3 regions of the Streptomyces sp. NPDC088097 genome follow, and region 1 is predicted to be linked to each of the others. Evidence: riboswitches for the same ligand, from Rfam matches in the RefSeq annotation. Region 1 holds a riboswitch; each other region holds the start of a gene.

Region 1 (2,191 bases):
GTTGTAGAGGTGTCCGGTGCGCTCCTGGAACTCGGTCATGCGGGCCCGCACCCGGTCCAGGAGCCGGAGGGCGAGGGCGTGGCCGGCCGGGGTGGTGATGTCGTCGGCGTCCGCGGTGAAGTTGCGGATCATCTCGTTGATCCCGTTGACCCCGATGGTGGAGAAGTGGTTGCGCAGGGTGCCGAGGTAGCGCTTGGTGTAGGGGAACAGGCCTCCGTCGATGAGGTCCTGCACGGTGACCCGCTTCAACTCCAGGCTGTCCCTGGCCAGCTCGCACAGCCGGTCCAGTTCGGCCATCAGGGCGTCCTCGTCGCCGGCGTAACGGTGGCCGAGGCGGGCGCAGTTGAGGGTGACCACGCCGAGGGATCCGGTCTGTTCGGCGCTCCCGAAGAGGCCGTTGCCGCGCTTGAGGAGTTCGGTGAGGTCGAGCTGGAGGCGGCAGCACATGGAGCGGATCATGTGGGGTCGCAGTGCGGAGTTGATGAAGTTCTGGAAGTACGGGAGCCCATACTTGGCGGTCATCGCGAAGAGCCGCTCCGCGTTCTCGCTCTCCCAGGGGAAGTCCGCGGTGATGTTGTAGGTGGGGATGGGAAAGGTGAACACCCGCCCCGTGGCGTCGCCTTCGGTCATGACCTCGATGTAGGCCCGGTTGAGGAGGTCCATCTCCGCCTGGAGGTCCCCGTAGGTGAAGTCCACCTCCTCGCCGCCGACGACGGGCACCTGGTCGCGCAGGTCCTCGGGGCAGGTCCAGTCGAAGGTGAGGTTGGTGAAGGGGGTCTGGGTGCCCCAGCGGGAGGGGACGTTGAGGTTGTGGACCAGCTCCTGGACGCACTGGCGGACCTGCTCCTACGTCAGCGCGTCGAGGCGGACGTAGGGCGCGAGGCAGGTGTCGAAGGAGGAGAAGGCCTGGGCCCCGGCCCATTCGTTCTGGAGGGTGCCCAGGAAGTTCACCATCTGACCGACGGCGGAGGACAGGTGCCGGGGCGGGGCGGAGTCGATCTGCCCGGGTATCCCGCCGAGTCCCTCGGTGAGCAGGGTGCGCAGGGACCAGCCGGCGCAGTAGCCGGAGAGCATGTCCAGGTCGTGGAGGTGGAGGTCGCCCTCGCGGTGGGCGCGGGCCACCTCGGGCGGGTAGACCTGCTCCAGCCAGTAGGTGGCGGTCAGTTTGCCCGCGGCGTTGAGGATGAGGCCGCCCAGCGAGTATCCCTGGTTGGCGTTGGCGTTCACCCGCCAGTCACGGCGTTCCAGGTATTCGGTCACGGTCTCTACGGCGTCGACGGACGTCACGGCAGCCCTCCCACGAGGCTTCGCACGGATGTGTGGATCGGCGCCGGCAGGTGTCGGACTCGCACGCCCGGGGGCGCGCTCACCGTTGCGGGGCAGTCCCGGATTCCCACCGGATTCCCTGTTGCCTCGGTCGGGGCGGACATGAGCGAGGCCCCGCCGAACCGGCAGGGCCAACACTACATATGGATGTGACCGCAAGCCGCGACCACTAGATATTGGGTGACCAAGGTCCTCGAAGGGAGGACTTAGGGCCTGCGTCCACTGCTCGCCGCGTAGTACTGGAGGTCCTGCACCTCGACCTTGCGGTCGACCGGATAGGGCAACTCCACCCCGGCCAGGGACCGGCCGCCCCGGACCACCGCCGCCGAACTGGTGCCCGGCCCCAGCGGCAGCAGGCGGGAGTGGACCCCGGCCGGGGCCTCGTGCTCGCCGTTGACGGAGCCGACGGTCGTACGGACGGTCCCGGACTCGGCGAGGAAGCTCAGCACCTCGACGGTGTCGCGGGGGGCGGCGCTGCCCTTGCGCGGGGACATCACCACCTTCTGGTCGCCGGACGGGTCGGCGGCGGCGAACTGGGTGCGGCCGGTGAGGTAGAGGGTGTCGCGGACGATCTCGGGCCATGCGCCGGTCTTGAAGCGGGTCAGGTAGTAGGAGGTGAGGTCCAGGTAGGTGTAGCCGTTGTGCAGGGACGGGGCGAACTGGCTGCCCTCGGAGTAGTCGTTCCAGGTGGTCAGTTGGACCCAGTCGGCGCCGTCGTCGATGGCGTGCGTCCAGGTGGAGCGCAGGGTGGCGGTGTTGCCGGCCTCGTCGTAGATCCCCTGGTTGGGGCGGGCGTCCTGGACCGACACCGGCTGCATCCAGATCTTGCCGAGGTCGTGGGCGCGCCGGGCGTCGCGGGCGGCTC
Region 2 (2,191 bases), on a different contig from region 1:
CGGGCCGGGAGCGCGGCCCGCGGGGTCAGGCGTGTCGGTGCGAGCGACGGTTGCCCGTCACGAGGCGGTAGACGGCGAGGAGGATGACCGAGCCGACGATGGCCGCGATCCAGGTGGAGACGTCGAAGAAGCCGTCGATGGAGTCGACACCGAAGATGACCTTGCCGAGCCAACCGCCGAGCAGACCACCGGCGATGCCGATCAGCATCGTGATGATGATGCCGCCCGGGTCCCTGCCCGGCATAAGAGCCTTGGCGATGGCGCCCGCGAGCAGCCCTATCAAGATCCAAGCGATGATGCCCATGACGCTTCTCCTACCTCGTCGTGTCCAGCCGTTCTCATCGCATCGTCTGCACCGTCCCGCCGCTTTCAAACGGGTGTGGCACCCGCCGAAACGCGAGCGGCGATCCCGGACCGGACGCGCCGCCGAAGTTCATCCGCACGTCGACTCGCTGCGCCCCCGCCTCGCGGCCTCGCGGCCCTGCGGGACCGCGAGATTCGGACGGATCCTCCGTCGGAGCGGCCGGTTTCGGCCTTCGGACGGTAGGCGGGGGTCGCCAGTGGGTGATCACTCGCTTTAGGGTGGTCGGTGCAGCTGGTTCGCCCCCGTCCGCCAGGCGGGGTGCGTCGTAAGAGGGAACCCGGTGGGAATCCGGGACTGCCCCGCAGCGGTGAGTGGGAACGACCGCCGTCATGAGCACTGGACCCGGGACGGGTCTGGGAAGCGACGGCCAGTAGGTGCCGGCCCCCGTGGCCTGCGTGCCCGCGAGTCCGAAGACCTGCCCGTTGCCCGCACGCGACCGTTTCGCGTGCGGAAATCTCGGTGACCTCGTGGGCGGGTCGGCGTACACAGCGAGCGGCACGCGCGGCTTCCCTCCGCGATGTGGGCCGCCCGTTCTGTCGTTCCTTCGCGTCCGCGTCCCGTCTCCGGGATGTCCAGGACACATCTCGCGAAGGAGAGTTCCGTGACATCGAAGCCCGCAGCCGCGGCAGCACGAGCCACCGTGTACGGCTACCCCCGCCAGGGTCGGAACCGGGAGCTGAAGAAGGCCGTCGAGGGCTACTGGAAGGGCGGGGTCAGCGCCGAAGCCCTCCGGGAGACCGCGGCCGACCTGCGCCGTTCGAACTGGCGGCAGCTGGCCGACGCCGGCATCGACGAAGTGCCGACCGGCGATTTCTCGTACTACGACCACGTCCTGGACACCAGCGTCATGGTCGGCGCGGTCCCCGCACGCCACCGCGCGGCGGTCGCCGCCGACGCCCTCGACGGCTACTTCGCGATGGCCCGGGGAACGCAGGACGTGGCCCCGCTGGAGATGACCAAGTGGTTCGACACGAACTACCACTACCTGGTTCCCGAGCTCGGCCCGGACACCTTCTTCAGCGCCGATTCCACCCGGCAGGTCGCCGAGCTGAAGGAGGCCCTGGCCCTCGGACACACCGCCCGCCCGGTCCTCGTCGGCCCCGTCACCTACCTGCTGCTGGCCAAGCCCGCCCCCGGCGTCGCGGACGACTTCCAGCCGCTGACCCTGCTCGACCGGCTGCTCCCCGTCTACGAACGGGTCTTGGCCGACCTGCGCGCCGCCGGCGCCGAATGGGTGCAGCTCGACGAGCCCGCCCTCGTCCAGGACCGCACCCCGGCGGACCTGAACGCCGCCGCCCGCGCCTACCGCGACCTCGGGAGCGCCGGCGACCGCCCGAAGCTGCTGGTCGCCTCGTACTTCGGACGGCTCGGCGACGCCCTCCAGGTGCTCGCCGCCGCCCCCGTCGAAGGCCTGGCGCTCGACTTCACCGACGCCGCCGCCGCGAACCTCGCCGACCTCGCCGCGGTGGGCGGCCTCCCCGGCAAGCGCCTGGTCGCGGGCGTGGTCAACGGCCGCAACATCTGGATCAACGACCACCAGAAGGCGTTGACCACCCTCGGCACGCTCCTGGGTCTCGCCGACCGGGTGGACGTCGCCGCGTCCTGTTCCCTGTTGCACGTCCCGCTGGACGCCGCCGCCGAACGCGACATCGATCCGCAGCTCCGGCGCTGGCTTGCCTTCGCCCGCCAGAAGACCGGCGAGATCACCACCCTGGCCCGGGGACTGGCCCAGGGCACCGGCGCCATCGCGGCCGAACTCGCCGCCAACCGCGCCGACCTCGCCTCCCGCGCCTCCTCCGCCCTGACCCACGACCCGGCCGTCCGCGC
Region 3 (2,191 bases), 490 kb from region 1:
CGGCCACGCCCGCCCCGGCCCCGAACACGATGACCAGCACTGCCCCGGCCGAGGCTCCGGAGGAGGCCCCGAGCAGGAAGGGGTCGGCGAGCCGGTTGCGCACGAGGGCCTGGAGCACGGCTCCGGCGACCGCGAGTCCGGCGCCGACGACCGCGCCGAGGAGCACGCGCGGCATCCGTACGTCCCAGACGATGGAGGCGAACGCCCCGCCCTTCGCCCCGCGTCCGGCGAGCAGGATGTCGACCACCCGGCCCGGTGCGATGCGTACGGGTCCCAGGGCCAGGCCCGCCACGGCCGAGGCGGCGAGGGCGACGGCGAGGAGGACGAGGACCGCGACGGTGTTCGGCCGCCTCACGCGGCGTCGGGGTGCAGTTGCCGGCCCAGGGACTCGACGGCCTCGGCGACGCGTACGCCGAGGACGGCCGAGGAGAGCGGGAGCACGACGAACCGGCGGTTCTTCACGGCGGGAACCTCGGCCAGGGCCGGGTCGTTCAACAGGCGCTGCTTCTTCGCCTCGACGGTGGTGCCGCCGTAGTCGTAGATGAGGACGACCTCGGGCTTGCGCTCGATGACCTTCTCCCACGACACGTCACCGAAGGTGTCCTGGAGGTCGGCGAAGACGTTCGTCCCCCCGGCCAGGGAGACGATCCGGTCGCCGATGCCCTTGCCGCCGGAGGTGAAGGCGGAGGCCTCGCCGGAGTCGTAGACGAAGACGGTCGGCTTGGCCTCGTCCTTCACCCGGGCGGTGACGGCGTCGACACGGCGTTGTTCGTCCGCGATGAGCGCCTCTCCGCGCTCGGGCACCCCGAAGGTCCGGGCGACCTCGGTGATCTCGGTCTTCAGCTGTTCGAGGCCCACCGGGCCGGAGGTGCAGTACTCCACGCTCAGCCGGGAGTCGATCCCGGAGGCGGTCAGCCCCGCGCGGTCGCGGCCCTGAGCCTTGTCGAAGGCGCTGGCGTAACCGCCGTACACGAAGTCGGGGTCGGCCGCGAGGAGCACCTCCTTGGAGGGGTACTCCTCGGCCAGCACCTTGATCTTGTCGTAGGCGGGGCGGTAGGCGGGCAGTACGGAGTCGTCGAGGTAGGCCGTGCCGGCCATCCGGTCCTGGAGCCCGAGGGCGAGCATGACCTCGGTGGCGTGCTGGTTCATGGTGACGGCGCGCTCGGGCGGCGCCTGATAGGTGCTGCTGACCCCGCAGTTGGTGACGGTGTACGGGAACCCGGGCGCGGCCCGCCCGTCGGCGGTGGCCCTCCCGGCTCCGGACGGGCCGCCGCACGCGACCAGCGGTATCAGGAGCGCGAGGGGAGCGAGGGGCAGGAACGAGCTCAGGGGTGCGCGGGAACGCGACATGGCGAGGCCTCTCCGGGGGATCCTCGTCCCCGGTCGAAGTGGAGAGGCGGCGCGTCAGTGTCTGACTCCCGGGGCCCCGCGCGGGCGGGTACCTCCGGTCACAGTGGCGGGACCGCACCGGATTCACACCGGTTTCCTGTCCTGCGCCGCCCGGGACAACCCGGCCAAGTCTGCCAGACGCGCACACCGGGAAGCGCGCCGCTCACGGGGCCGGTGCGCGGCGCGGGGCCGGTGCGCGGCGCGGGGCCGTGCCGACGGCCGCGGTCCGCGACGGCGAGACCTCGGCGGAGAGAATCGCCTGCGACCCGCCGGTCGTCGCGCCCGCGCGCCGGGCCCGCTGTCAGTGGCGGGGCCTAGCGTGGGCCCATCATCCGCGAGCAGTTCCCTGACTTGCGGGGGTGCTGCAGGGCTGCAGCCGTACGATCCCGCCCCACCGGCCCCCTCGGCTCCGCCAGGGGACAGCGCCCGGTGGGGCGGACGTGCGTCCGGGCCCGGCCGGAAGCAGGCAGCGCTCCCGCACCGGCACCGGCACCCGCACCCGCACCCGCCGAGAGCGCCAGGGGCGCAGGAGGAACCAGGGCCCCAGGAGGCGGAATCAGCCGGAAGTTACCTCGTCGTATGTAGTGACTTAGCTGACGCTCGACAGTAGAACTTGTTCCACTCCATCGGAGAGTGAGGAAGATCACATGAGTGACAAATCCCTGCACAGCAAGGTATCCAAGGGTGTCTCCCGACGCGGATTTCTTGCTGGAACCGGTTCCATTCTTGGGGCCATGGCCCTGACGGTCAACACCACTCCGGCCCAAGCGAATTCCGCCATGGCGGCGGCCGCCCCGACCGC

What was found. Region 1 has a riboswitch for cobalamin ahead of ACIOD1_RS06225 (ribonucleoside triphosphate reductase). Riboswitches for the same ligand answer to the same signal wherever they lie in the genome.
Region 2: another riboswitch for cobalamin. It lies ahead of metE (5-methyltetrahydropteroyltriglutamate--homocysteine S-methyltransferase); the one in region 1 lies ahead of ACIOD1_RS06225 (ribonucleoside triphosphate reductase).
Region 3: another riboswitch for cobalamin. It lies ahead of ACIOD1_RS08320 (ABC transporter substrate-binding protein); the one in region 1 lies ahead of ACIOD1_RS06225 (ribonucleoside triphosphate reductase).

What each region holds. Positions count from the first base shown of each region.
Region 1 is NZ_JBIUTJ010000002.1:29,789-31,979, reverse strand. It holds partial or broken gene ACIOD1_RS06225 (ribonucleoside triphosphate reductase) at 1-1,227, opposite strand, end outside; cobalamin riboswitch at 1,315-1,468, opposite strand; gene ACIOD1_RS06220 (endo-1,3-alpha-glucanase family glycosylhydrolase) at 1,533-2,191, opposite strand, start outside.
Region 2 is NZ_JBIUTJ010000003.1:102,470-104,660, forward strand. It holds gene ACIOD1_RS10545 (GlsB/YeaQ/YmgE family stress response membrane protein) at 26-304, opposite strand; cobalamin riboswitch at 631-781, shown strand; gene metE (5-methyltetrahydropteroyltriglutamate--homocysteine S-methyltransferase) at 966-2,191, shown strand, end outside.
Region 3 is NZ_JBIUTJ010000002.1:521,953-524,143, reverse strand. It holds gene ACIOD1_RS08325 (iron ABC transporter permease) at 1-355, opposite strand, end outside; gene ACIOD1_RS08320 (ABC transporter substrate-binding protein) at 352-1,350, opposite strand; cobalamin riboswitch at 1,386-1,528, opposite strand; gene ACIOD1_RS08315 (GMC oxidoreductase) at 2,037-2,191, shown strand, end outside.